Regions from separate parts of the Paenibacillus sp. FSL M8-0228 genome, predicted to be linked through region 2. Evidence: predicted binding sites of a transcription regulator. Region 2 holds the regulator's gene; each other region holds the start of a gene.
The links. The regulator Rex, encoded in region 2, represses fermentation and respiration genes when NADH is low (regulators of the CRP and FNR family bind a similar motif). The targets are predictions, from matches to a motif close to TTGTGAAATATTTCACAA.
Positions count from the first base shown of each region.

Region 1: MKY98_RS01035 (phosphoketolase family protein) is a predicted target of Rex. The motif match lies at 3,779-3,796, and genes of this name have one in related genera.
Region 3: MKY98_RS22055 (cytochrome ubiquinol oxidase subunit I) is a predicted target of Rex. The motif match lies at 4,005-4,022, and genes of this name have one in related genera.

Region 1 is NZ_JBBOXA010000001.1:228,922-236,141, forward strand. It holds gene MKY98_RS01015 (DoxX family protein) at 1-251, shown strand, start outside; gene MKY98_RS01020 (ring-cleaving dioxygenase) at 326-1,276, shown strand; gene MKY98_RS01025 (glycosyltransferase family 2 protein) at 1,395-2,546, opposite strand; gene MKY98_RS01030 (GntR family transcriptional regulator) at 2,899-3,621, shown strand; gene MKY98_RS01035 (phosphoketolase family protein) at 3,915-6,299, shown strand; gene MKY98_RS01040 (aldo/keto reductase) at 6,573-7,220, shown strand, end outside.
Region 2 is NZ_JBBOXA010000001.1:3,363,779-3,370,998, reverse strand. It holds gene dinG (ATP-dependent DNA helicase DinG) at 1-1,389, shown strand, start outside; gene MKY98_RS14890 (redox-sensing transcriptional repressor Rex) at 1,433-2,086, shown strand; gene MKY98_RS14885 (amidohydrolase) at 2,073-3,374, shown strand; gene MKY98_RS14880 (cell wall elongation regulator TseB-like domain-containing protein) at 3,412-3,936, shown strand; gene MKY98_RS14875 (hypothetical protein) at 4,383-4,916, shown strand; gene MKY98_RS14870 (AAA family ATPase) at 4,909-6,411, shown strand; gene MKY98_RS14865 (3-hydroxyacyl-CoA dehydrogenase family protein) at 6,548-7,220, shown strand, end outside.
Region 3 is NZ_JBBOXA010000001.1:4,853,828-4,861,047, forward strand. It holds gene cydD (thiol reductant ABC exporter subunit CydD) at 1-1,528, opposite strand, end outside; gene cydB (cytochrome d ubiquinol oxidase subunit II) at 1,528-2,541, opposite strand; gene MKY98_RS22055 (cytochrome ubiquinol oxidase subunit I) at 2,528-3,934, opposite strand; gene MKY98_RS22060 (response regulator transcription factor) at 4,338-5,996, opposite strand; gene MKY98_RS22065 (cache domain-containing sensor histidine kinase) at 5,989-7,220, opposite strand, start outside.

The sequences.
Region 1 (7,220 bases), 3.1 Mb from region 2:
TGTTCATGGCAGTGGCTGCTGGGTTGATGGAATTGTTGGGAGGAGCTCTATTTGCTGTAGGACTGCTCACTCCACTGGCTGCATTTTTGATTACGGCGACTATGCTCGGAGCAATTTTCAAGGTACATGGCCAAAACGGGATCTGGGCAACGGCTAATGGCTATGAATATCCGCTAGTTCTTATTGCAGTTGTAATCGGTATTGCGTTGACAGGAGCAGGTTCATATTCCATTGATGCAATACTTAGATAAAACATGATGGTTAGGTCATTAAAAGTCATCATCAACAAAAAATAAAGGTTTCTACGATTAAAGGAGGGTTTCATATGTCGCTTCAAACTACAGGTATCCATCATATTACGGCTTTTGCTGGTAATCCGCAGGCAAATGTCGATTTCTATGCAAGTATTCTTGGACTTCGGTTAGTGAAGAAAACAATCAACTTCGATGCTCCTGAGGTTTACCACTTGTACTTTGGCAACGATGCAGGGAGTCCTGGAACGATCATTACTTTTTTTCCTGCACCAGGAACTCCCAAAGGGCGAATCGGAGGTGGTCAGGTGGGCATAACCTCGTATGTGGTACCCCCAGGTTCACTTGATTTTTGGCAGCATCGTTTGCAAAGCTTTGATATTCAAGTTACGAAAACGAGCCGTTTTTCTGAACAATATCTTCAATTTGAGGATAATGAGGGCTTACGTCTTGAGCTTGTTGAACGTGAAGAGGGAGCGAATAGTACTTGGTCTTACGGTGGCATTTCAGCCGATAAAGCAATTAAGGGGTTTGGAGGTGCCGTGCTATTTAGTGTCAATCCACAGAGAACGATGGATGCATTGGAGAGCATACTCGGATTTACGAAAATCGCTGAAAACGCCGAATATGCGCGTTATCAGTCCGTAGGAGAAATCGGCAACATCGTGGATGTCCCACTCGCCAAAATAGGTCTAGGCTTTGGTGGAGCAGGCACGGTACATCACATTGCATGGCGTGCAAAAGACTTCGAACAACATGAAGAATGGAGAAGCGCAGTCCAGCATTATGGCTATCAGCCGACCACAATCATAGACCGCCAATATTTTAATGCTATATATTTCAGAGAAGCGGGTGGCATATTATTTGAAATTGCTACAGATCCACCGGGATTTGCTAACGATGAACCTGCTGAATCTATGGGGCAGAAATTAATGCTGCCAGAGTGGTATGAACCGCAGCGGGCTCAAATCGAGGCGAATCTGCATCCTATTAAAGTGAGAACATTAACGGAAAAACAAAAGTAAGTAAAAGTTGCATACGACTCTTCCATAAGATAGCTTGCCGAGTTTGGCCTGCTCTCATATGGAGGAGTCTTTTTATTTCGGGAAAAATTCATGTGTCTCGGGACCTTCCGGCCTCTTGCTATTCCACCAGCTTTTCAGACTTCACCAGCATCTCTCGTAATACGTGAGCGACTCGACTTTTCCGGTTCGCTGCTTTCCTTTTTATCAAGTGTAATGATTTTTTGTATGCATGAGTATGGCCTTGGTCGTAGAACTGTTTGGCTGCAATGTGTAGTGTTCTTCTTAATAACAGTGCTGATGAGCGTGTTAACCTAGAGCGGAATCCCCTGCGCAATACCCGCAACGTATTTTTGTAGGTCTCAAAATCCTCGGATGGAGGGATAAGGGCAAATAAATTTAACGAGGAGTCATTGAATCCGTAGGTTTCATACATGATTCTCAGATTTTCCGTATTTAACACGTTACCTCTAAGATAGGTGGGATGTTCCTGATGGTATCCGACCACTTCTTTGATGCAATAAAAAGGGATCTTCAAGCGATGCAGTCTATAGCCAAGGTCCCAGTCCTCGAGTCCATAGAGCACAAACCGTTCATTGAAACCTCCAATACGAATCAAGTGACTGCGTCTGATGGCTACACAACGGGTAACCAGCAGCATCCAGGGGGCTACGTCCGTTGAGGCAAATTGTTTCTGCGTATGAGGAGGAACCCTTGTGGGACTAACTACTTTAGACAGTGCACCCGTTTGGTGAAGGATATCTTCTGGGGTTATGATCGGAGTAATTTCGTTTGCTGCTTCATAGTCAGCATTCCATAAGTTGGACTGCGTAAGTATGTTGCGACATTGTTCTTTTTCTTCAGGAGAAAAGTCAGGGTAATAATGGGTAAAAGCATCGTCCCACGAGTGAGGAATGCCTGAAAGCACGGACTTGGGATATTTACGGTGATAACGGCTCACGATCCTAATAAATTCCGGTAATACTACAAAGTCAGCGTCGCAGAAGATGATGTATAGCCCTCTTGCACGGCGCAGTCCCAAATTTCGAACGGCAGATCGACCGCGTTGTTCCTGATGTGACACATAGATAAGAGGATAGGATGCTTTGAAGCCTTCGACCATTTCTCTCGTTCCGTCTGTAGAACCGTCATCAGCTACAATGACTTCGAATAGTTGCTTTGGATAGGTTTGTGTCTCAAATGAAGCGAGTGTGAGCAACAATTGCTGGGCTCGATTATAGGTTGGAATGATGACGCTGTAGCGGATTGCCAATGTGATCCCCCCCCACCATTCTTATTAGAAAACGTTTGAACAAGATAAATAATAACAATGTATTCAAGGATTTTAGCCTGGTCTAGTCAAACATCCCTCAAGGTTCGAAACAGGCTTGGTCTTATTACCGATATTAAGGTGAGGGGTTCTGTATTTTCTACTGTTTTGCAGGTGCGTTCCGTGGTGTTATGTATGTGTAATCATGGTATTATGCATAGAGATGTAAAGTAAAAGCGAGGGCGCTTCTCATCCGCTGAAAGCTCACTCTGCATATAGAAACAAACATGAGATGAAATGGGCAAGTTATGGTAAACTAAATAGAGTTATAGAAGACCTGAAAGAGGAGTACTATATGACACAATTTGTCTATAAGCAAATTATTGACGATCTCAAGATGAAAATCTTTGCGGGAAAGTTTGCAGATATGAGATTGCCAGATGAACGTAGTCTTAGTGAGACTTACCAGGTTAGTCGTAGTTCAATTAAACGTGCTCTGACTAAAATGGAGAGTGTCGGAATTATTTTCAAAAAACAAGGTTCCGGGACATTTATTAATCCATTATACATAAGAAATGAATCTATCTTTAACTACGAAGGCTCTAATCTAGGGGTCACTGATAATTTTCAAATGCATGGTAAAAAGCCTAAGATCAAAGTATTGAGTTTTGAGGTCATTCCGCCAACAGAAGAATTACAGCGCGATTTGTTCTTGGAGACTCATGATTTTGTTTACAAAATTGTCCGCTTACGTCTGTTTGATGATGATCCTTTTATGATTGAAACGGGCTATATTCCCATTAAAATTGTCCAGAATTTAAATCAGACCATTATCGAGGGGTCCATTTTTAATTATTTGGAGGACTCGCGGAACTTGGCCGTCACCAAATCTTTTTTATCCATTTTTGCAGAACCGTCTCAAGAGAATGATCAAAAGCTGCTACATTTAAATGAAAATGAGCCTGTAGGTATTATGGAAGGTGTGTTCTTTTTAGATAACGGTACGCCATTTGAGTTTTCTCATATGCGATTTCATTACAAATATTTAAAATTTAATACCTTTGTATCGGTTCACTAATGATAAGACTGGAGAATTCTCCGGTCTTTTTTTATAATTTTGAGAAAAGGATTGGAGCCTGCGATTGCAACGTTTATTACAAATTTTATTGGTTTATACTTCTATATATTTTAATGTAAGAGCTTTTTTACTGTCTTTTTAATTTATATTTCATAGTATGTTCAAAATTTCACAAAATTGGACCGTATCACTTGTGAAAAAGGTTGAATTTAATCGGCGCGGCGTTATGATGTACATGTAGATGAAATTTCCGGAAATAAATTACAAACAATACTACTTAGGGAGTGGACACCATGTCATTATCACCCGTGTTAGCAGATTATTCATCTAAAACATATTTAGAAAAACTTGATGCATATTGGCGTGCAACGAACTACATTTCGGTAGGTCAGCTTTATTTAAAAGATAATCCTTTGTTGAGAGAGCCTTTAAAAGATTCAGATGTGAAGGTTAAGCCTATTGGACACTGGGGCACAATTCCAGGACAAAACTTTATTTATGCACATCTAAATCGTGTTATTAATAAATATGATTTGAACATGCTTTACATTGAGGGCCCTGGTCACGGCGGTCAGGTTATGGTTTCAAATTCATATCTGGATGGAAGTTACACCGAAATCTATCCGCAAATTACGCAAGATATCCCAGGTATGAAGAAATTGTTCAAACAATTCTCTTTCCCTGGCGGTATTGCTTCACATGCTGCTCCTGAAACGCCTGGATCTATCCATGAAGGTGGAGAATTAGGCTACTCCCTTTCTCATGGTGTAGGTGCTATTCTGGATAATCCTGATCTGATTTCGGCTGTTGTTATTGGTGATGGCGAAGCTGAAACGGGTCCATTAGCCGCTTCGTGGTTCTCTAACAGATTTATCAACCCGATCACGGATGGTGCAGTGCTGCCAATCTTGCACTTGAATGGCTTTAAGATTAGTAACCCAACGATTATGTCTCGTCAATCGAAAGAAGAATTGACCTCATACTTTAAAGGTTTGGGCTGGGAGCCATTCTTTGTTGAAGGTGAAAATCCGGATCACATGCATCCAGAAATGGCGAAAGTATTGGATACGGCCATCGAGAAAATTGAAGCTATTCAAAAGAATGCGCGTGAAAATAATGATCTTACTCGTCCAGCGTGGCCGATGATTGTATTCCGTTCACCTAAAGGCTGGACGGGTCCAAAGGAATGGGACAACGTGCCGAATACAAATTCATTCCGTGCCCATCAGGTTCCAATTCCGGTTGATCAAAAAAATATGCAGCACGCACCTGCTTTGTTAGAATGGTTGAATAGCTACAGACCAGAGGAATTGTTCGACGAAAACGGTCGTTTAAACTCTGAGCTTGCTGAAATTCTGCCCACAGGCGATAAACGTATGGGAATGAACCCTGTTGCGAATGCGGGGAACCTCATTAAAGACTTGAAATTGCCGGATTTCCGTAACTATGCGCTGGATAATTCCGTACCTGGTAAAGTGATTGCGCAAGATATGTCGGTTTTAGGGAAATACGTTAAAGATGTGGTTGTCTTAAATGAACAAAATCGTAATTTCAGAATCTTCGGACCGGATGAAACAATGTCTAATCGCTTGGCTCCTGTTTTTGAAGTAACCAAACGCCAATGGATGGACCAAATTATTGAACCTAATGATGAATTTTTGTCGTCCTATGGCCGCGTAATTGACTCCCAATTATCCGAACACCAAGCTGAAGGATTGCTGGAAGGTTATGTGTTAACTGGTCGTCATGGTTTCTTTGCAAGTTACGAAGCTTTCCTGCGTGTGGTTGACTCAATGATCACCCAACACTTTAAGTGGCTGCGTAAAGCAACGGATCAAGGATGGCGTGCAGATATCCCATCATTGAATGTCGTAGCAACTTCAACGGTGTTCCAACAGGATCATAATGGGTATACACACCAAGATCCAGGTTTGTTAGGTCATTTGGCTGATAAAAAACCGGAATTTATTCGGGAGTATCTGCCAGCGGATGCCAATTCCTTGTTGGCTGTTTTCGACACTATTTTAAACGACCGTCAAAAGATCAATTTGATTGTTTCGTCCAAACACCCACGTCCACAATGGTTTAGTGCTGATGAAGCGAAAGAATTGGTGGATAAAGGGTTGAAGATCATTGACTGGGCAAGTACAGATCAAGGTGGAGAACCTGACCTTGTCATTGCTTCTGCTGGCACAGAACCAACGATTGAAAGTTTAGCTGCAATTTCTATTTTGCATGAAAAACTGCCTGAATTGAAGATTCGGTACATCAACGTGGTAGATTTGCTGAAACTGAGAAGTCAAAAGCTAGACCCGCGTGGATTATCTGACGCCGAGTTTGATCATTTTTTCACAAAGGATAAACCAGTAGTTTTCGCTTTCCATGGTTACGAAGGTCTGATCAAAGATTTGTTCTTTGATCGTCACAATCATAATTTACGTGTACATGGTTACCGTGAGAACGGCGATATTACGACACCATTTGATATGCGTGTATTGAATCAAATGGATCGTTTTGACTTAGTGAAGGAAGCTGTTCTAAACTTACCTGACGCTGGGAAGTACACAAATATTGTGGATGAAATGGATGCTACGGTTAAGAAACATCATCAATTCATTCGCGAAGAGGGTATTGACTTGCCAGAGGTAGAGAACTGGGTATGGAAAGGCTTGAAATAAAAATTAAGACGCTTCAACTTTGTGTTGGACAACCAAGCAATTCAGCATGAAGTGGATTATATGATTTGGTAGTGGTATACAAGTGCCTGACTCCTTGACTTCAAGTATGATTTCAACGGGGATCAGGCACTTTTTGATGTAGCATACAGAGAATTTAATAGGAAAGTCACGAACTGGTGGGTAATAAGTATAGGAGGAACCGAGTCATTCGCTGTATTTTTCTGAGCATTAAAGGCGTTACGGTATAAGAGAATAGTAAGGGAGGCTGTTAATATGAACCAACAAATTCCGGAGAAGGTATTGAATGATGGGACTAAAGTGCCCGTCATTGGATTTGGGACTGCTGGATTGAAGGGTGCAGACGGAGTGAGGGCGATTACCAGCGCGGTTGATGCAGGTTACCGTCTGATCGACACAGCGTTCAACTATGAAAATGAGGGGGCTGTTGGGAAAGCGGTCCAGCAGAGCTCTGTGCCCAGAGAAGAATTGTTGGTTTGCTCCAAACTACCAGGTCGCCGACATGCTTACCAAGAAGCCATTGTAACGATCGAAGAGTCATTATATAGAGGAGGTCTGGACTATTATGATCTGTACCTAATCCATTGGCCGAATCCCCAAATTGATCGATATGTTGAAGCATGGCAGGCGTTAATTGAGGCGAAGAAAAGGGGCTATATCCGTTCCATTGGGGTGTGCAATTTCTTGCCCGAGCATAATGAACGTTTAATTCGGGAAACAGGTGTCACGCCGAGCTTAAATCAAGTTGAATTGCACCCATTATTTAATCAGGAACATCAGCGTGCAAAAGATGCTGAACAGGGCATCGTGACGGAATCGTGGAGCCCCTTGGGTCGTGGTCACAGTATGCTGGAGAATGAAGAGATTGGGAAAATTGCTGCTGCTCATGGTAAAACGACTACA
Region 2 (7,220 bases):
ACACTGACGCGACTGTTCAAAGACAGCAAGAATGGACAACTGCCTTCACTTCGTCAACAGTTGGCGAAATCGGGGCACGAGAAGTCGGCAGATTGGGCCTCAACTATCGACCAGCTGTATCCGCTCGTGTTAGAGGTGAAGGAAACTTGGGACCTGCTAAGCGACAAGCTGTTTGGCATGTTGCCGGAGCGAAGTGATGCGACACCGGGTGAAACAGGACAGTTTTCTTCCCGTCTCAAACCTTCGGCCAAGCCTGCAAAGTGGGATCAGGCGGGAGCTTTGGAAAATCAGCTATATGTAACGATGAGCGAAATTTTGCGCAAGGGCGACAAGCTGATGCTGGACGTCAAGGAAGAACATGACGATTATGCGGCGGATAGCCTTATTACAGATATCACGGGTCTGCTCAAGGATTTGGCGGGGATTCGAGAAAATTTGCGCTTTTTTATCCGACTCGATGATGAAACAACCGTATACTGGCTCGAGGCGAGCGGGCAATTCCGTAGTAAATCATTGCAATTTTATGCGGTACCCGTCGATGTGAGCCGCCAGTTGAAAGAAATGTTTTTTGACAAAAAAAGAAGCATTATTCTGACTTCTGCTACCTTGTCGGTAGATAAGTCGTTTCAGTACATGATCGATCAGCTCGGCTTACAGGAGGCCGCAGATCAAGAGCGGCTGATGACTTCGCAGCTCCCGTCACCCTTTAATTACAGGGATCAGGTGTTGCTGGTTATTCCACGGGATTTTCCAAGTGTGAAGGGCAGTGTAGGAGATGCGCATTTTGTAGATATGCTCGTTAGCTCTCTAGGAGCGACTGCTCAGGCGACACGTGGGAGAATGCTCGTTCTGTTTACGTCCTATCGGATGCTCCGGCAAGTGTATGAGCCGCTCAATGAGGCCTTAGCATCCAGCGAAATTACTGTGCTGGGACAAGGTGTGGACAGTGGAAGTCGCAGCAAGCTAACCCGCCGGTTTCAGGAAGCGAAAGCTTCTGTATTGCTGGGGACCAGCAGTTTCTGGGAAGGCGTCGATATTCCGGGGAAGGCTCTGACTTGTCTAGCCATTGTTCGCTTGCCGTTTCAACCGCCGAATCACCCGCTGCTGGAGGCAAAAAGCGAACTGCTCCAGCAGCAGAAGAAGAATCCATTTATGAAGCTGTCTGTACCTCAAGCGGTCATTCGCTTCAAACAGGGATTTGGTCGGTTGGTACGTACAGCGAACGACCACGGGGTCGTTATCGTTTATGATACGCGTGTGATTGAATCCTATTACGGAAAGCACTTTTTGTACTCGTTACCGGGACCAAAAATGGAGCATATGCCATCGGAGCAAATGGTGCCCCGCATCGCCGAATGGCTCCAATCCGCCCCGGAGACAGAGGCATAACGGACGGACATAAGTATGTTCGTTACAATTAGGGGGAGCAAGTATGAAATCAGATAAAATTTCAGAGGCTGTCGTACGGAGGTTACCCGTATATTTACGTTATCTGAATGCACTGCACAAACGGGAGGTGGCTACGGTCTCTTCTCAAGAGCTGGGACAGAGGCTAGATTTGAACCCGGCCCAAATCCGTAAAGATCTTGCTTATTTTGGAGATTTTGGTCGGAAGGGTATCGGTTATGATGTTTCTTATCTCATTGAGAAAATACGCCATATCCTGAAAATCGACCAACAAATTAATGTAGTATTGGTCGGAGCGGGTAATCTGGGGCAAGCCCTTTCGAATTATAACGCTTATTTAAAAGACAATATGAAGATTGTGGCGGTATTTGATGCGTTTCCGGATAAGGTAGGAACCAAGATCAATACATTGGTCGTGCAACCGATGGATGAACTGGAAGCGACTGTGAAAGAAAAAAACATTCGAATCGGGATTATTACCGTACCTGATTTTGAAGCACAGCACGTGGCTGATAGGCTTATTGATAGCGGAATTGGAGCGATCCTGAACTTTGCACCGACTACTCTCAAGGCACCAGCCAACATTCGGATTCATGCCACAGACTTTACAACTGATTTGCTTAGCCTCGCTTATTATTTGGAGGACGGAAAGGAAGAAGCACAATATGACAGTGAATAAATGGATGATTAAAAACGGATCTTTTGCCGTAAATGGACCAGAAGCAGGGGTAGTCCATGGTTTTATGATTGTGGAGGATAGTCGTATTACTTATATTGGCGAAACCTTGCCTGCGGGTGAGGAAGAGACGGAAGCGATCGATGGTAAAGGGCTATTGTTTTTACCTGGTCTGATCAATACTCATGGTCATGCGGCGATGTCTCTACTGCGTGGGCATGGAGATGATTTGGCACTTCAAGTATGGCTTCAGGAAAAAATGTGGCCTATGGAAGCCAAGTTTACATCTACAGACGTGTACTGGGGTACGTCCTTGTCTGTGCTGGAAATGCTGAAAGGTGGAACAACAACCTTCCTCGATATGTACGATCATATGGATGAGGTGGCTCGTGTGGCTGAAGAGTCAGGTATTCGTGCAAGTCTGATGCGTGGAGCAATTGGACTATGTTCGGAGGAAGAACAGCGAATCAAGCTGGCAGAGGCCGTGACTTTTGCGCGTAACTGGCACGGTAAAGCAGACGGCCGTATTACAACGATGATGTCACCGCATGCGCCATATACATGTCCACCTGCGTTTATTGAAAAATTCGTACAAGCTGCGCATGATCTGGACTTGCCACTGCATACGCACATGTCTGAGACGATCGCCGAAGTAGAGCAAAACGTACGCGACTACGGTTTGCGTCCGGTTGCACACTTGGATAAGCTTGGCTTTTTCTCCCGTCCTTCGCTTGTTGCCCATGGCGTTCATTTGAACGACGAAGAAATAGCTTTACTGGCAGAACGTGGTGTAGCGGTTTCCCACAATCCTGGCAGCAACTTGAAGCTGGCAAGTGGTGTGGCAAGAGTGCCTGAATTGCTGCGTGCAGGGGTTACGGTTTCTCTCGGAACGGATGGTCCTGCCAGCAATAATAACCTGGATATGTTCGAGGAAATGCGTCTGGCAGCACTTATTCACAAGGGTGTATCCGGTGACCCTACGGCAGTTCCTGCAAGTGAAGCGCTGCGTCTGGCAACAGAATACGGTGCAAAGTCGATTGGTTTAAAAGAAGTAGGAGCGTTGGCAGCAGGCAACAAGGCTGACTTTATCGCGTTGGATCTGAATCAGGCACATTTCTTGCCGCGTACAGATCTTATTTCCCATGCGGTATACTCTGCAAGCGCCAAGGACGTGGCTCATGTGTGGGTAGACGGTCGTCAGGTTGTGAAAAACGGCGAATGCCTGACTATGGACGAGGAACGTATCAAACATGAGGCACAAGCCGCCTTTGAAGGGCTGCTGTCGCGCTAATTCAGGTGTCACATCCCCTTAGAGAGGAAGCACGGGTTTGAAAAATAAGAAAAAATGGATAGCGGTCGCCATTTTGGCCGTGATACTGATCCTGGTCAGCATTTTCTGGTATTATTCCTATGTTACTCAAGACCAGGTGGCTGAGAAAAATGCCGCTATCATTAAGGCCAAGCAATCAGGTGGTCTGGTTAGCACGACTCAAACATGGAAGTCTGTGTGGGATCAGGTATATTGGGTGGTTCAAGGGAAAAATGCACAGAATGAAAATATAATGGTATGGGTTCCTTTTCAAAAAGTGGAGGGACAACCTAACGTACCTGCCGCAGATAATAGCGGTGTTCATACCGAGCTGCTGAAGAACGGAGTCGACGAGCAAAAAATGACGTCGCTAATTCAGCAGCAGCTTCCAGGTGTAAAAATTGTAAGCCTCCAGCCGAGTGTGTTCAATGGCGAATATGTGTGGCAGCTGTTTTACGATGATGGAAGCCATCATTACTATGCCTTTTACCGTTTTTCAGATGGGGGAGCGACGGGGGTAAAGTATACTTTGCCCAATAACTGAGCTGGTTGAGGATCAGCAGATGTGGAATGAATGACTAGTAAATGATTAAAAGCTCAAGAAAAAGACGTAAATGCGATGAAATTCGTATTTACGTCTTTTAGTCTTGCTATGCCGTAAAGATGAGCTGAATGCCAGCGAAGCATCTTTACCTACCCAACTTCTCTCCTAAGGCAAATTCATCTTTATGGCGGGCAACAGCGATCGTAAGATCAAATCCTACACGCAGCGTCCCACCTCTACCATAACCAAAGATTTTGCCTCATCACAACTCCTCCACACATTGCCTTCGATTTTAGATATACGTTATGATATACTATATTTTATAAGTGATAGACAAAAATGATAGAAAAAAGAATTGCTGATCACTGTAAGATCATGCAATTTGGTTGTTTGTTGACATTCGTCCCGTTTCTTCTGAGTTTTACATTTTGAGAGGAGGATGTTGTTTGAAATTGCGTGCAGTTCCTATCGTTGTGGCGGCAGTTTTGGCAGCTTTGCTGCTATTTGGGGGATGGTTCATTTACCGTCAGGTTACAATGCAAAGTCCTCTGGAAAAACTGGTTTCTCAATATCCAGGCGTGACAAGCGCTCAAATAGATATTAAACAGGATCAGGTTGTATTGAAACTAGATCTCAAACCGCAGGCGGATGTGGCCGGATTGGTCGATGTAGTTAAGCAAAAAGGACAATCCATCATTGGCAGCCGCACCATTAAGCTCGATATTGCAGACCGTTCCAATACAGCACTGAATCAATGGTGGTCTGAGGCTATGTTTCCTGTAGCCGAAGCGATGGAAAATAGAAAGTATACTCAAATTTCATCTACAGTTGAGCATATGAAAAAGAAAAAGACGGGTATCAAAGCTGATACCGACATGGATTCGAACAATGTCTATATCCGACTCAGCGAAGGGAAAGCGACCAAGTTTATCGTTTTGCCACGTCAATCTCAGCAGATGGGGGTATGGCCTAATGCCTAGATGGATCAAGGAAATATTAATCGGCATTGTGCCGGTAACCATTATATTTCTCGTTTTTATTGGGGTAAATATTATCCCTCTTCTAGTTGCTGGTGTGATGTTCAGCGGCTTGTTAATGCTCATGCATGCTCGTGGAGGCTTGGCCGTAGGTGCTGGGCAAGAACGTAAACGTAAAAAAAATGGCCCGGACAAGCTGACTTTTGAGGAAATCGGTGGGCAAGAAAGCGCTAAGCAGGAGCTGCGTGAGGCCTTGGATTTTTTGAATCGACATGATGAAATCTCCAAGTTTGGTATCCGTCCATTAAAAGGCGTTTTGCTCACAGGTCCTCCGGGAACAGGAAAAACACTGATGGCTAAGGCAGCGGCACACTATACTAATTCTGTTTTTGTTGCAGCCTCAGGTAGTGAATTTGTTGAAATGTACGTTGGTGTTGGAGCAGGTCGTGTGCGTGAGTTGTTCCGGGAGGCACGTACTCGTGCAGCCAAGGAAAAGAAGGAAAATGCAATTATTTTTATTGACGAAATCGACGTAATTGGTGGTAAACGTGAGGGTGGACAGCAACGAGAATATGATCAGACTTTGAATCAGTTGCTGACAGAAATGGATGGTATTTACTCGGTAGATACACCGCGGATTTTGATCATTGCGGCAACAAACCGTAAAGAAATGCTGGACAGCGCCTTAACGCGCCCAGGGCGTTTTGACCGTCATATTCAAGTGGATTTGCCTGATAAGAAGGGCCGTCTTCATATTCTTAAAATTCATGCCAAAAACAAACCGATTCAGGAAGATGCGAATCTGGATAAAATTGCTGAGGAATCTTATGGGTTTTCTGGCGCACAGCTGGAGAGCGTAATGAATGAAGCGGCAATCTATGCGATGAGACAGGATCAGAAAATGATTGCACAGAAACATCTGTCGATGGCAATTGACAAAGTGATGATGGGTGAAAAGACAGATCGAGAATCGACCTTGGAAGAGAAAAAACGTGTAGCGATCCATGAACTGGGACATGCTATTATGGCCGAAATTGTTCGTCCTGGTAGCGTAAGCCAGGTTGCACTTAGCCCACGTGGGAAAGCGCTTGGGTATGTGCGCCACAATCCACAGCAAGAGCATTATTTATACACCAAGCAGTATCTGGAGGAGCAGATTATGATCTCGCTCGCAGGGGCTACGGCAGAAGAAATGTACTATGGCGGTCGAAGTACCGGCTCTAGTAATGATTTTGAGCAGGCGCTGAACATCGTCCATACGATGATGACTTCCGGTTTGACTTCACTTGGCATTATTAACATGGAAATGGTAACGAAAGAAGAACTCATGCGGGAAAATGGCGAGATTATGGCTGACCTGCATACCCGAACTTTGGAACTGCTGGAAAAGCATCGTCCTGTGTTCGACAACTCACTTGACATCCTAATGAAGGAGGAAACTTTGTCTGGAGACCAATTTAGATGTCAATTTAGTGAAAATGCTTTATTACCAGCATAATTTTTTATGCTGGTTATTTTTTTTTACTTTTAGTCCGTGCTAAGATATTATTATCTATTGGGACATAAACATGTATTTTTCGACAAAGAAGGATACAATATATGAGAGTGACCAGGAAAGGGTGGAGTTAAGAATCATGCAATTTAAAAAAATCGGCGTCATCGGCGGCGGCACCATGGGACAGGGGATTTCTGAAATGCTCGCGTCCAAAGGAATCGATGTGCTGCTGGTAGAGCAGACACCAGAGAAACTAGACTACGCCTACAATATGATTGAAACGAGTCTGGACAAACAACTGGAAAAATGGGCAATTACTCAAGCTGAGAAAAAATTGATCTTATCCCGCATTCAGAAAGTATCCCATTTAGCGGAGCTCGGCAGCTGTGATATGGTCATTGAGACTATTACAGAGAATCTGGACGAAAAGAAAGCAGTGTTCCAAGAGCTGGACCATGTGTGTCCAAACAATATTATTCTTGCAAGTAATACATCCACGCTGAGCCTGACCGAGCTTGCCAGCTCGACCAAGTATCCAGAGCGTGTTATTGGTATGCACTTTATTTATCCAGTATCCCGTATTGATCTCGTAGAAATTATTCGTGGTTTAAAAACTTCGGATGATACCTTTGAAAACACTAAGATGTTCGTGGAAGAAATAGTGGAGAAAAAAGGAGTCATGATTTATGAATCTCCTGGATTCGTAACAAGCCGGATTATCTGTCTGCTGATTAACGAAGCGGCCCATGTACTTCAAGAAGGCGTGGCTTCCGCTGATGATATCGATGACGCTATGCGAATCGGCTATAACT
Region 3 (7,220 bases), 1.5 Mb from region 2:
CTGTCTCAATATCCAGATGCGCCGTAGGCTCATCCAATAAAATGACCGGACGGTTACTGAGCAACGCCCGCGCCAATGCAATCCGCTGCGCCTGTCCTCCGCTCAACGTCCTACCCGCTTCACCAATGGACTCATTCATTCCACCCGGAAGACCGTCTACCAGTTCACGCAGTCCAACCGCGTCAACCGCCCACTCCACCTGCTGGTTGGATGCCTCCGGTTCATAAAAACGAATATTATCTGCCAGAGAAGCGCTAAACAGGTATGAATGCTGTGGAATATACGCAATATGCCGTTGCCATTCAGCTTTTGCATCCCCAGCCAATCTGCATCCATTCAGGAGCAGTTCGCCCGAAGTGGGATCAGCAAAACCGCCAAGCAGGCTAAGCAGCGTCGTTTTACCTGCACCGCTAGCTCCAACGATGCCGATCATGTTCATGTGCGGTTCAACATTGGCAGACACATGTTCAAGCCGAGCCGAACCGTCTTCATTAAGGAGGCACACATCGGACAGCTCAAGAATGTCCTGTCCCGTGATGTCCAATCCTTTATCGTTAGCTGCCTGTTTATTCGGCTCGGTCGCGTCATCTTCTTTACTGAGAATGGAGCGGATTGCTCCCCAAGCCTCCTTACCATCCAGTGAAGCATGATAGTCTGATCCCAACTGGCGTATGGGCATAAAATATTCTGGGGCCAGAATAAGCACCGCAAGCGCTGCCTCCAAACCCACCGAGCCACTAATCAGGCGCAAACCCAAGCCTACCGCAACAAAAGCGACCGATAGCATACTAAAAAAATCGAGGGCAAATGAGGAAAGAAACGCTACCCGCAGCGTGCGCATTGTTGCCGTGCGGTATTGGTCGCTGACCTTCCCAACCGTTTCCCCATGCTCTTGGCTACGACCCAAAAACCTTAGTGTCTGAAGTCCACGCAGCGAATCCGTGAAATGATGAGATAACAGACGATAGGAACGCCACTGCTTGTCTGCCTGCTTCCGCGCTGCCAAGCCGAGCAAAATAAAGAAGCCTACCAGGATCGGCATCGTAGTCGTCAAAATCACACCTGAAATGACATCCAATGTGAAAACATACACAAGTACAAGTATAGTGACAGCCATCATGTCAATCATTCGAGGAATGGACAGTTCCAAATACGTGCGAAAACGATCCATGCCGTCCAGCGCCAGCGTCACCAACTTGCCGCTACCTTCCTGCGCTGCAAAACCCGGCCCCCGTTCGAACAAACGTGCAAGCAGACGCTCCCGTAAGGAAGCGCCTGAAGCTTCAGCAAAACGGCCTGCTGTCCGGCGTTGCAGCCAGATCGCCGTATGCCTCGTTGCAAAAGCAGCGAAAAACAACGCCAGCGACGGCCAAGCCATCACCAGCGGATTTTGTTCAAACAAAATCGTAACAGCCTTTGCCAAGAAGACTGCTTGTGCAATCACCGCGGCCCCCTGGAGCAGGGAAAGGGCAGCCAGTAGCAGCATCACTGGCCGAATGCCCTTTAATTCAAACCATGCCTTATCCATTAGTATTCCAAATGATCCTTCTCACTGAGACGCTTATGGAAAACAAAATAGCTCCACGCCTGATAAGCCAGCACAAAGGGTAAAAGCGTTGCTGCAACAATCGTCATGGCTTTCAGGGTGTAATGACTGGAGCTTGCATTATAAATCGTCAAATCAAAAGCACTGTTAATCGAGCTCACCATAAATCTTGGGAACAAACCGACGAATAACGAAACGAAGGTCAGCAAAATCACTGCACCTGTCATCCCGAAGGCCCATCCTTCACGGCGCTGCTTCAGGAAGTACCACGTCAGCACATAGGCGACAATTCCGACTGCTACCGCAGCATACATAAAGGGACCGCGACGCGCAAATAAATCCGTTGCAAAATAAGTCCATACCACCATGCCCGCAAGTAAAATGCCCAATACCGGAAGAAATTTGGATGCCATCACGCGAGCACGATCCCGTACTTCTCCAATCGTCCGCAGAGAAATAAACGTCAGTCCGTGCATTAGGCACATTCCGACCACTGTCAGTCCAATCCATACGGTATATCCATTGAATACATCGGAAAATCCAGCTTTCAAATCCATGTTTTGCTGAATAGGTACACCTTTCACCAAAGCCGCAAAAGCCATACCGAACAGCATCGGCGGTAGAAAGCTGCCAATCAGAATGCAGGCATCCCACGTTCCTGTCCACCATTTTCCTTCAGCCTTTCCGCGGAACTCAAAAGAAACTCCACGCAAGATCAAACCTAGCAAAATAAACACAAATACGAGATAATATCCGCTGAACATAGTCGCATAAAAATGCGGAAAAGCGGCAAACATTGCACCTGCTGCTGTAATCAGCCACACTTCGTTGGCATCCCAGAATGGACCAATCGTATTGATCATCAAACGTTTTTGTTGGTCGTTACGCGGCACCAATCCTGTGGCCATTCCTACGCCAAAATCAAAGCCCTCCAGAAAAAAGAAGCCGGTAAACAGCACAGCGATCAATAAGAACCATAAATCATTTAGCGACAATGGTGTCACCCCCTTGAGCAAAAGGATCATGAATTACCGTTTGCTGATGTGGCTCAATATCTGGACCTTTACGAGCCGTACGGTAAAACAGAAACGCCAGCACACCTGTTAAAATTAAATACAATGTAGTAAATGAGATGAACGAGAATAGCACTTCTCCTGCCACAACGGTAGGCGAAACAGAATCTTTCGTTTGAAGCAAACCAAATACCGTCCACGGTTGGCGACCTATTTCAGTCATGATCCAACCTGAAGTATTCCCAATGAATGGAAGGGATATCCCCCATATCATCAGACGGAAGAACCAGCGATGTGAACCTTCCAGCTTTTTACGGAACGTCAGGTAAGCCCCGTATAAGGCGAGTGCAATCATGCCACATCCAGCCGCAATCATAATGCGGAAGCTCCAAAACGTGGTACGTACTGGCGGGATATAATCGCCCGGACCATACGTTTTTTCATATTGGGCTTGCAGCTCATTCATACCAGGCACAGAGCCGGTAAATTTACTATAGGATAGAAAACTCAAAGCAAAAGGAACTTTAATCTCAAAGGTATTTCCCTTGTTTCCAGGATCAATCCATGCGATAACGGTCCAAGGAGCGGGGTCACCACTGTTCTCCCATAATCCCTCACTGGCAGCCATCTTCATCGGTTGTGTTTTCACCAAATATTGAGCCTGTCCATGACCAAACAAAGGAATAGCAATGGCACTGATTAAGGCAACAATAATACTCAATTTAAAAGAAGGTTTAAAAAAGTCCATATTCTTTTTGTGCATCAGCTTCCATGCACTGATACCCGCGATCAGAAATGCTCCTGTCGCAAAAGCAGCAAACAATGTATGTGGGAATTCCCATAACAGTTGTTCATTCGTTAGCAGAGCAGCAAAATCTTTCATTTCTGCACGTCCATTTTGAATCTCATATCCTACTGGACGCTGCATGAATGAATTAGCAGCTAGAATCCACAATGCCGATAACATCGTACCGATAGATACCAACCACATACAGATTAAATGGACCGTTTTGGACAATCTTTCCCAACCGAATACCCATAATCCGATAAAGGTCGATTCCAGGAAAAATGCAAGCAGCGCTTCAATCGCCAGCGGCGTACCAAATACATCACCCACAAAACGGGAAAAGTCCGACCAGTTCATCCCGAACTGAAATTCTTGCAAAATCCCGGTGACTACGCCCAGTGCAAAGTTAATCAGCAGAAACGTTCCCCAGAATTGAGCCATTTTCTTGTACAAGTCATTTTTCTTAATAACATACATAGTCTCCATAATTGCCACCAATAACGACAATCCAATGGAGATCGGCACATAAACAAAGTGAAGAATCGTTGTGGTTGCAAACTGCAACCGTGCCAAATCCAATACGTCCATGATGTTGCTCCTCCCCCTGTACTTCTCTTAACATTGATTTATAGTGTCTGTAATCTGAAGTCTTCTACATTTGTGACAGTATTCACATTCTTACATATGCAGCGGTCACCTTTTAGAAAATGACTCACTCAACTACCTTCACCATGGTGTCATGATCCGGCTTCAGATTATCCCCATTATATAGAATAAATTTAAATGAAATAGAATCGAAAATGTGAACATCGTGTCAAAGCTGTGTCATAACGATGGCGATTTGATGAAAACAGCCTAAATCCCATAATAAATGTGACATTTCCTATTGATCTATCTTTTTTTCATCATGCAAAAAAAGCCTCTCTTCGTTCGGAGGTTGTACCTCCGACATCTGCAAGAGAGACTTCATAGCGTTATACCTAGGATTCTATCAACAGCCATCTGTTCCTCCGTTCTTTTGAACCCGATTTCGATAGGAGGAAGGTGACATTCCAGCATACTTTTTAAATTTACTATGAAAATAATCTGCGTTCGCATACCCTACGCGTTCCGCCACCTGGTGTACCTTAATTCCTTGTGCAAGCAACTCCCTTGCTCGCTCAATCCTCACCTTATCCAGGTAGGCATTAAAGGCCTCGCCAGTATGACTTTTGAACAATTTGCCCAAATAGCCACTATTGTAATTAAACATATCTGCCAGTAACTCCAATCGCAAATTTTCATCATAATGACTATGAATAAAGTCAATCATTTGTTTCATGATGATGTCCTTGCCACCGGGATCAGTCTGTCCAATCCATTGCAACACATGCTCCAGCGAGTGATCCACCAGCTCGCCCAATGTGGAATAAGCATATACATCGGTTATAAAGCTGGAGTGCTCCTCCAGCACGGTTCGGCTGTGATCCTGTCCGGCTGCATACTTGTTCAACGCCAGTGTGAATGTTTGGGCGAACGCCGCCTTGATTGCGGATTCTGTACGATAAATCCGTGGAAATTGGCCTTCCATTTCCTTAATGACACGGGTTGCAGCTTCACTATTAGCCATATCTAGCGCATAGTACAGCTTTTCTGCATAACGTAGGGGATCATCTGTGGCACTATCAGACGTTCCACTCATTTCAGTCTCGACTGTCTCCAATTTGTGTAGGTCTCCGGAAAGCATGACTCTTTCTGCCCGGAACAAAAACGTACGCTCTAACAATCGTAGTGCCTGCTCAAAAGATCTGGGAATGTCGCTAAGACTGGCTACAGGATCACCGGCAGCCACATAAATTTCCGTAGCCCACGCCTTTAGCTCCTGTCGCCAAGCAGCTAGTAACTGAACAGCATCTCTCTCCGTTTTTAACGTGGCGGGAAGCAAAAGACCCATATATATTCCAGCCTCAAACACGATACCTCTGCCTTGCTCATGGCACATTTCTGTTAGTCGCTGCTTTGCTGCCGACTGCCGGGCTTGCCGATCCCAGTCAGGTATACGTAAATCCAGCAGAATAACCTGATAGCTACTCCAGTCCAAGTCTGGTAACGCTGGCTGTTGTCCATATTTTCCGTTACCGCTTTGATGTTCAGCCTGCTTGGATGCTCTGTGCAGAGAATCGCTGCTTTCTACAGCATTACGAGTATACTCTCGATGAACCGGAAACAATAGAGCTTCGATCCAATTACGCTCATGAGAAGGCGGACTTCCCCATTTGCCGACTTCTTTCTCATCCTCAATGTTTTGCCGTACCCGCTTCAACTCTGTCGTCATTTCTTCCTCATCAACTGGCTTCAGTAGATAGCCATCTACTCCGAAGCCCATGGCTTGCCGTGCATAATCAAAGTCTGCATATCCGCTTAATATGAGAAAATGATACGGCTCCCCGTTCTTTTCACGTATACTACGTATAACCTCCAGTCCACTCATCCCGGGCATACGAATATCTACAATGACTAGCTCCGGCCGATGCTCTCCGAACTTATCCAGAGCCTCGCGTCCATTCCCTGCCGTATCGACAATACGGAAGCCACAATCCCCCCAGTCAATAATGGAGGACAATCCTTCACGAATCGCTGGCTCGTCATCTACAATCATCGCTTTATACATTCGACTCTTCCTCCCTTGGTATGGAAAAGTATACGGTTGTTCCTACTTGTAATGCGCTTTCAATATGCAATCCATAACGTTCACCATACATCAATGTCAGACGTTGATGTACATTACGCAGGCCAATACTGCTCCCTTCTGGCTCATCCGTCCCCCTGATCCGAGCTAGCAGACGGGTCAGTTGCCCAGCTTCCATGCCGATCCCGTCATCTTCTACTTTAATTTTCAACTTTCTTTGTTCTATTGCAATATTTACCTTCACGGTAACCGGCTCTTCCTTATTTTCCAGTCCATGAATGACCGCATTTTCCACCAGCGGTTGTATGATTAAGGGAGGAATCGACATGTCCGTCGCATCTTCTTCCAAATTCACTTCATAGATCAAGCGATTTCCAAATCTGAACTGCTGAATTTGCAAATAGGATCGCACCATATCCAGCTCCTGTAGTACCGTCGTTTTACCACTGCCAATCTCCAGATTCCGGCGCATCAGCCTGCCAAGCAAACGCACCGTCGTTGCAATTTCCGCTTCCCCATTCAGATGTGCTTTCATTCGAATAGATTCTAATGCATTAAACAGAAAGTGTGGATTAATTTGGCTGGCCATCATTTTTAACTTGATATCCTTTTGTGCCAATTCCAGCCTGTTATTGTGCTCACTCGTCTCATAGACCTGCGCCATGAGTTGGCGAATACTACTCACCATATAGTTGAAACGGCGGGATAAATCCCCGATCTCGTCCCTTCCCTCCACACTCGATACCACATGAAAATCGCCCGCGGCTACCTTACCCAGCTCATAGCTCAACCGCTGTAGGCGTTTGGTAATCAGCCAGGAAATGATGGTGATCAGAATCAGTGCCATAACCAGCACTGCAAGAACACATAAAGCACCAATCAGGCTGATTCGATTGGCTCCCTGTACAATATGCTCCGTTGAAAACACTGAAATAATCGTAAATCCGCTCACACTGGAGGCGGGCAGCAGCTCATCCACGATGATGTTGGAGGGCATTCCGTTGATTTTCGCTTCATATATCCCCTTACCCGCACGCTGGACATCAAAGCCCAAATGTAAATCGCCCAACGTCTGCCCCACCGACTGCGGACGAGTAGCTGCGACCACAATCCCGTTACGATCCGCAATCAATGTTTCAAAAGGCTCCTTGCTCAGCATATGATTCAACTCGGTCTGGCTCAGCGATATCATCAGAACTCCCTTGG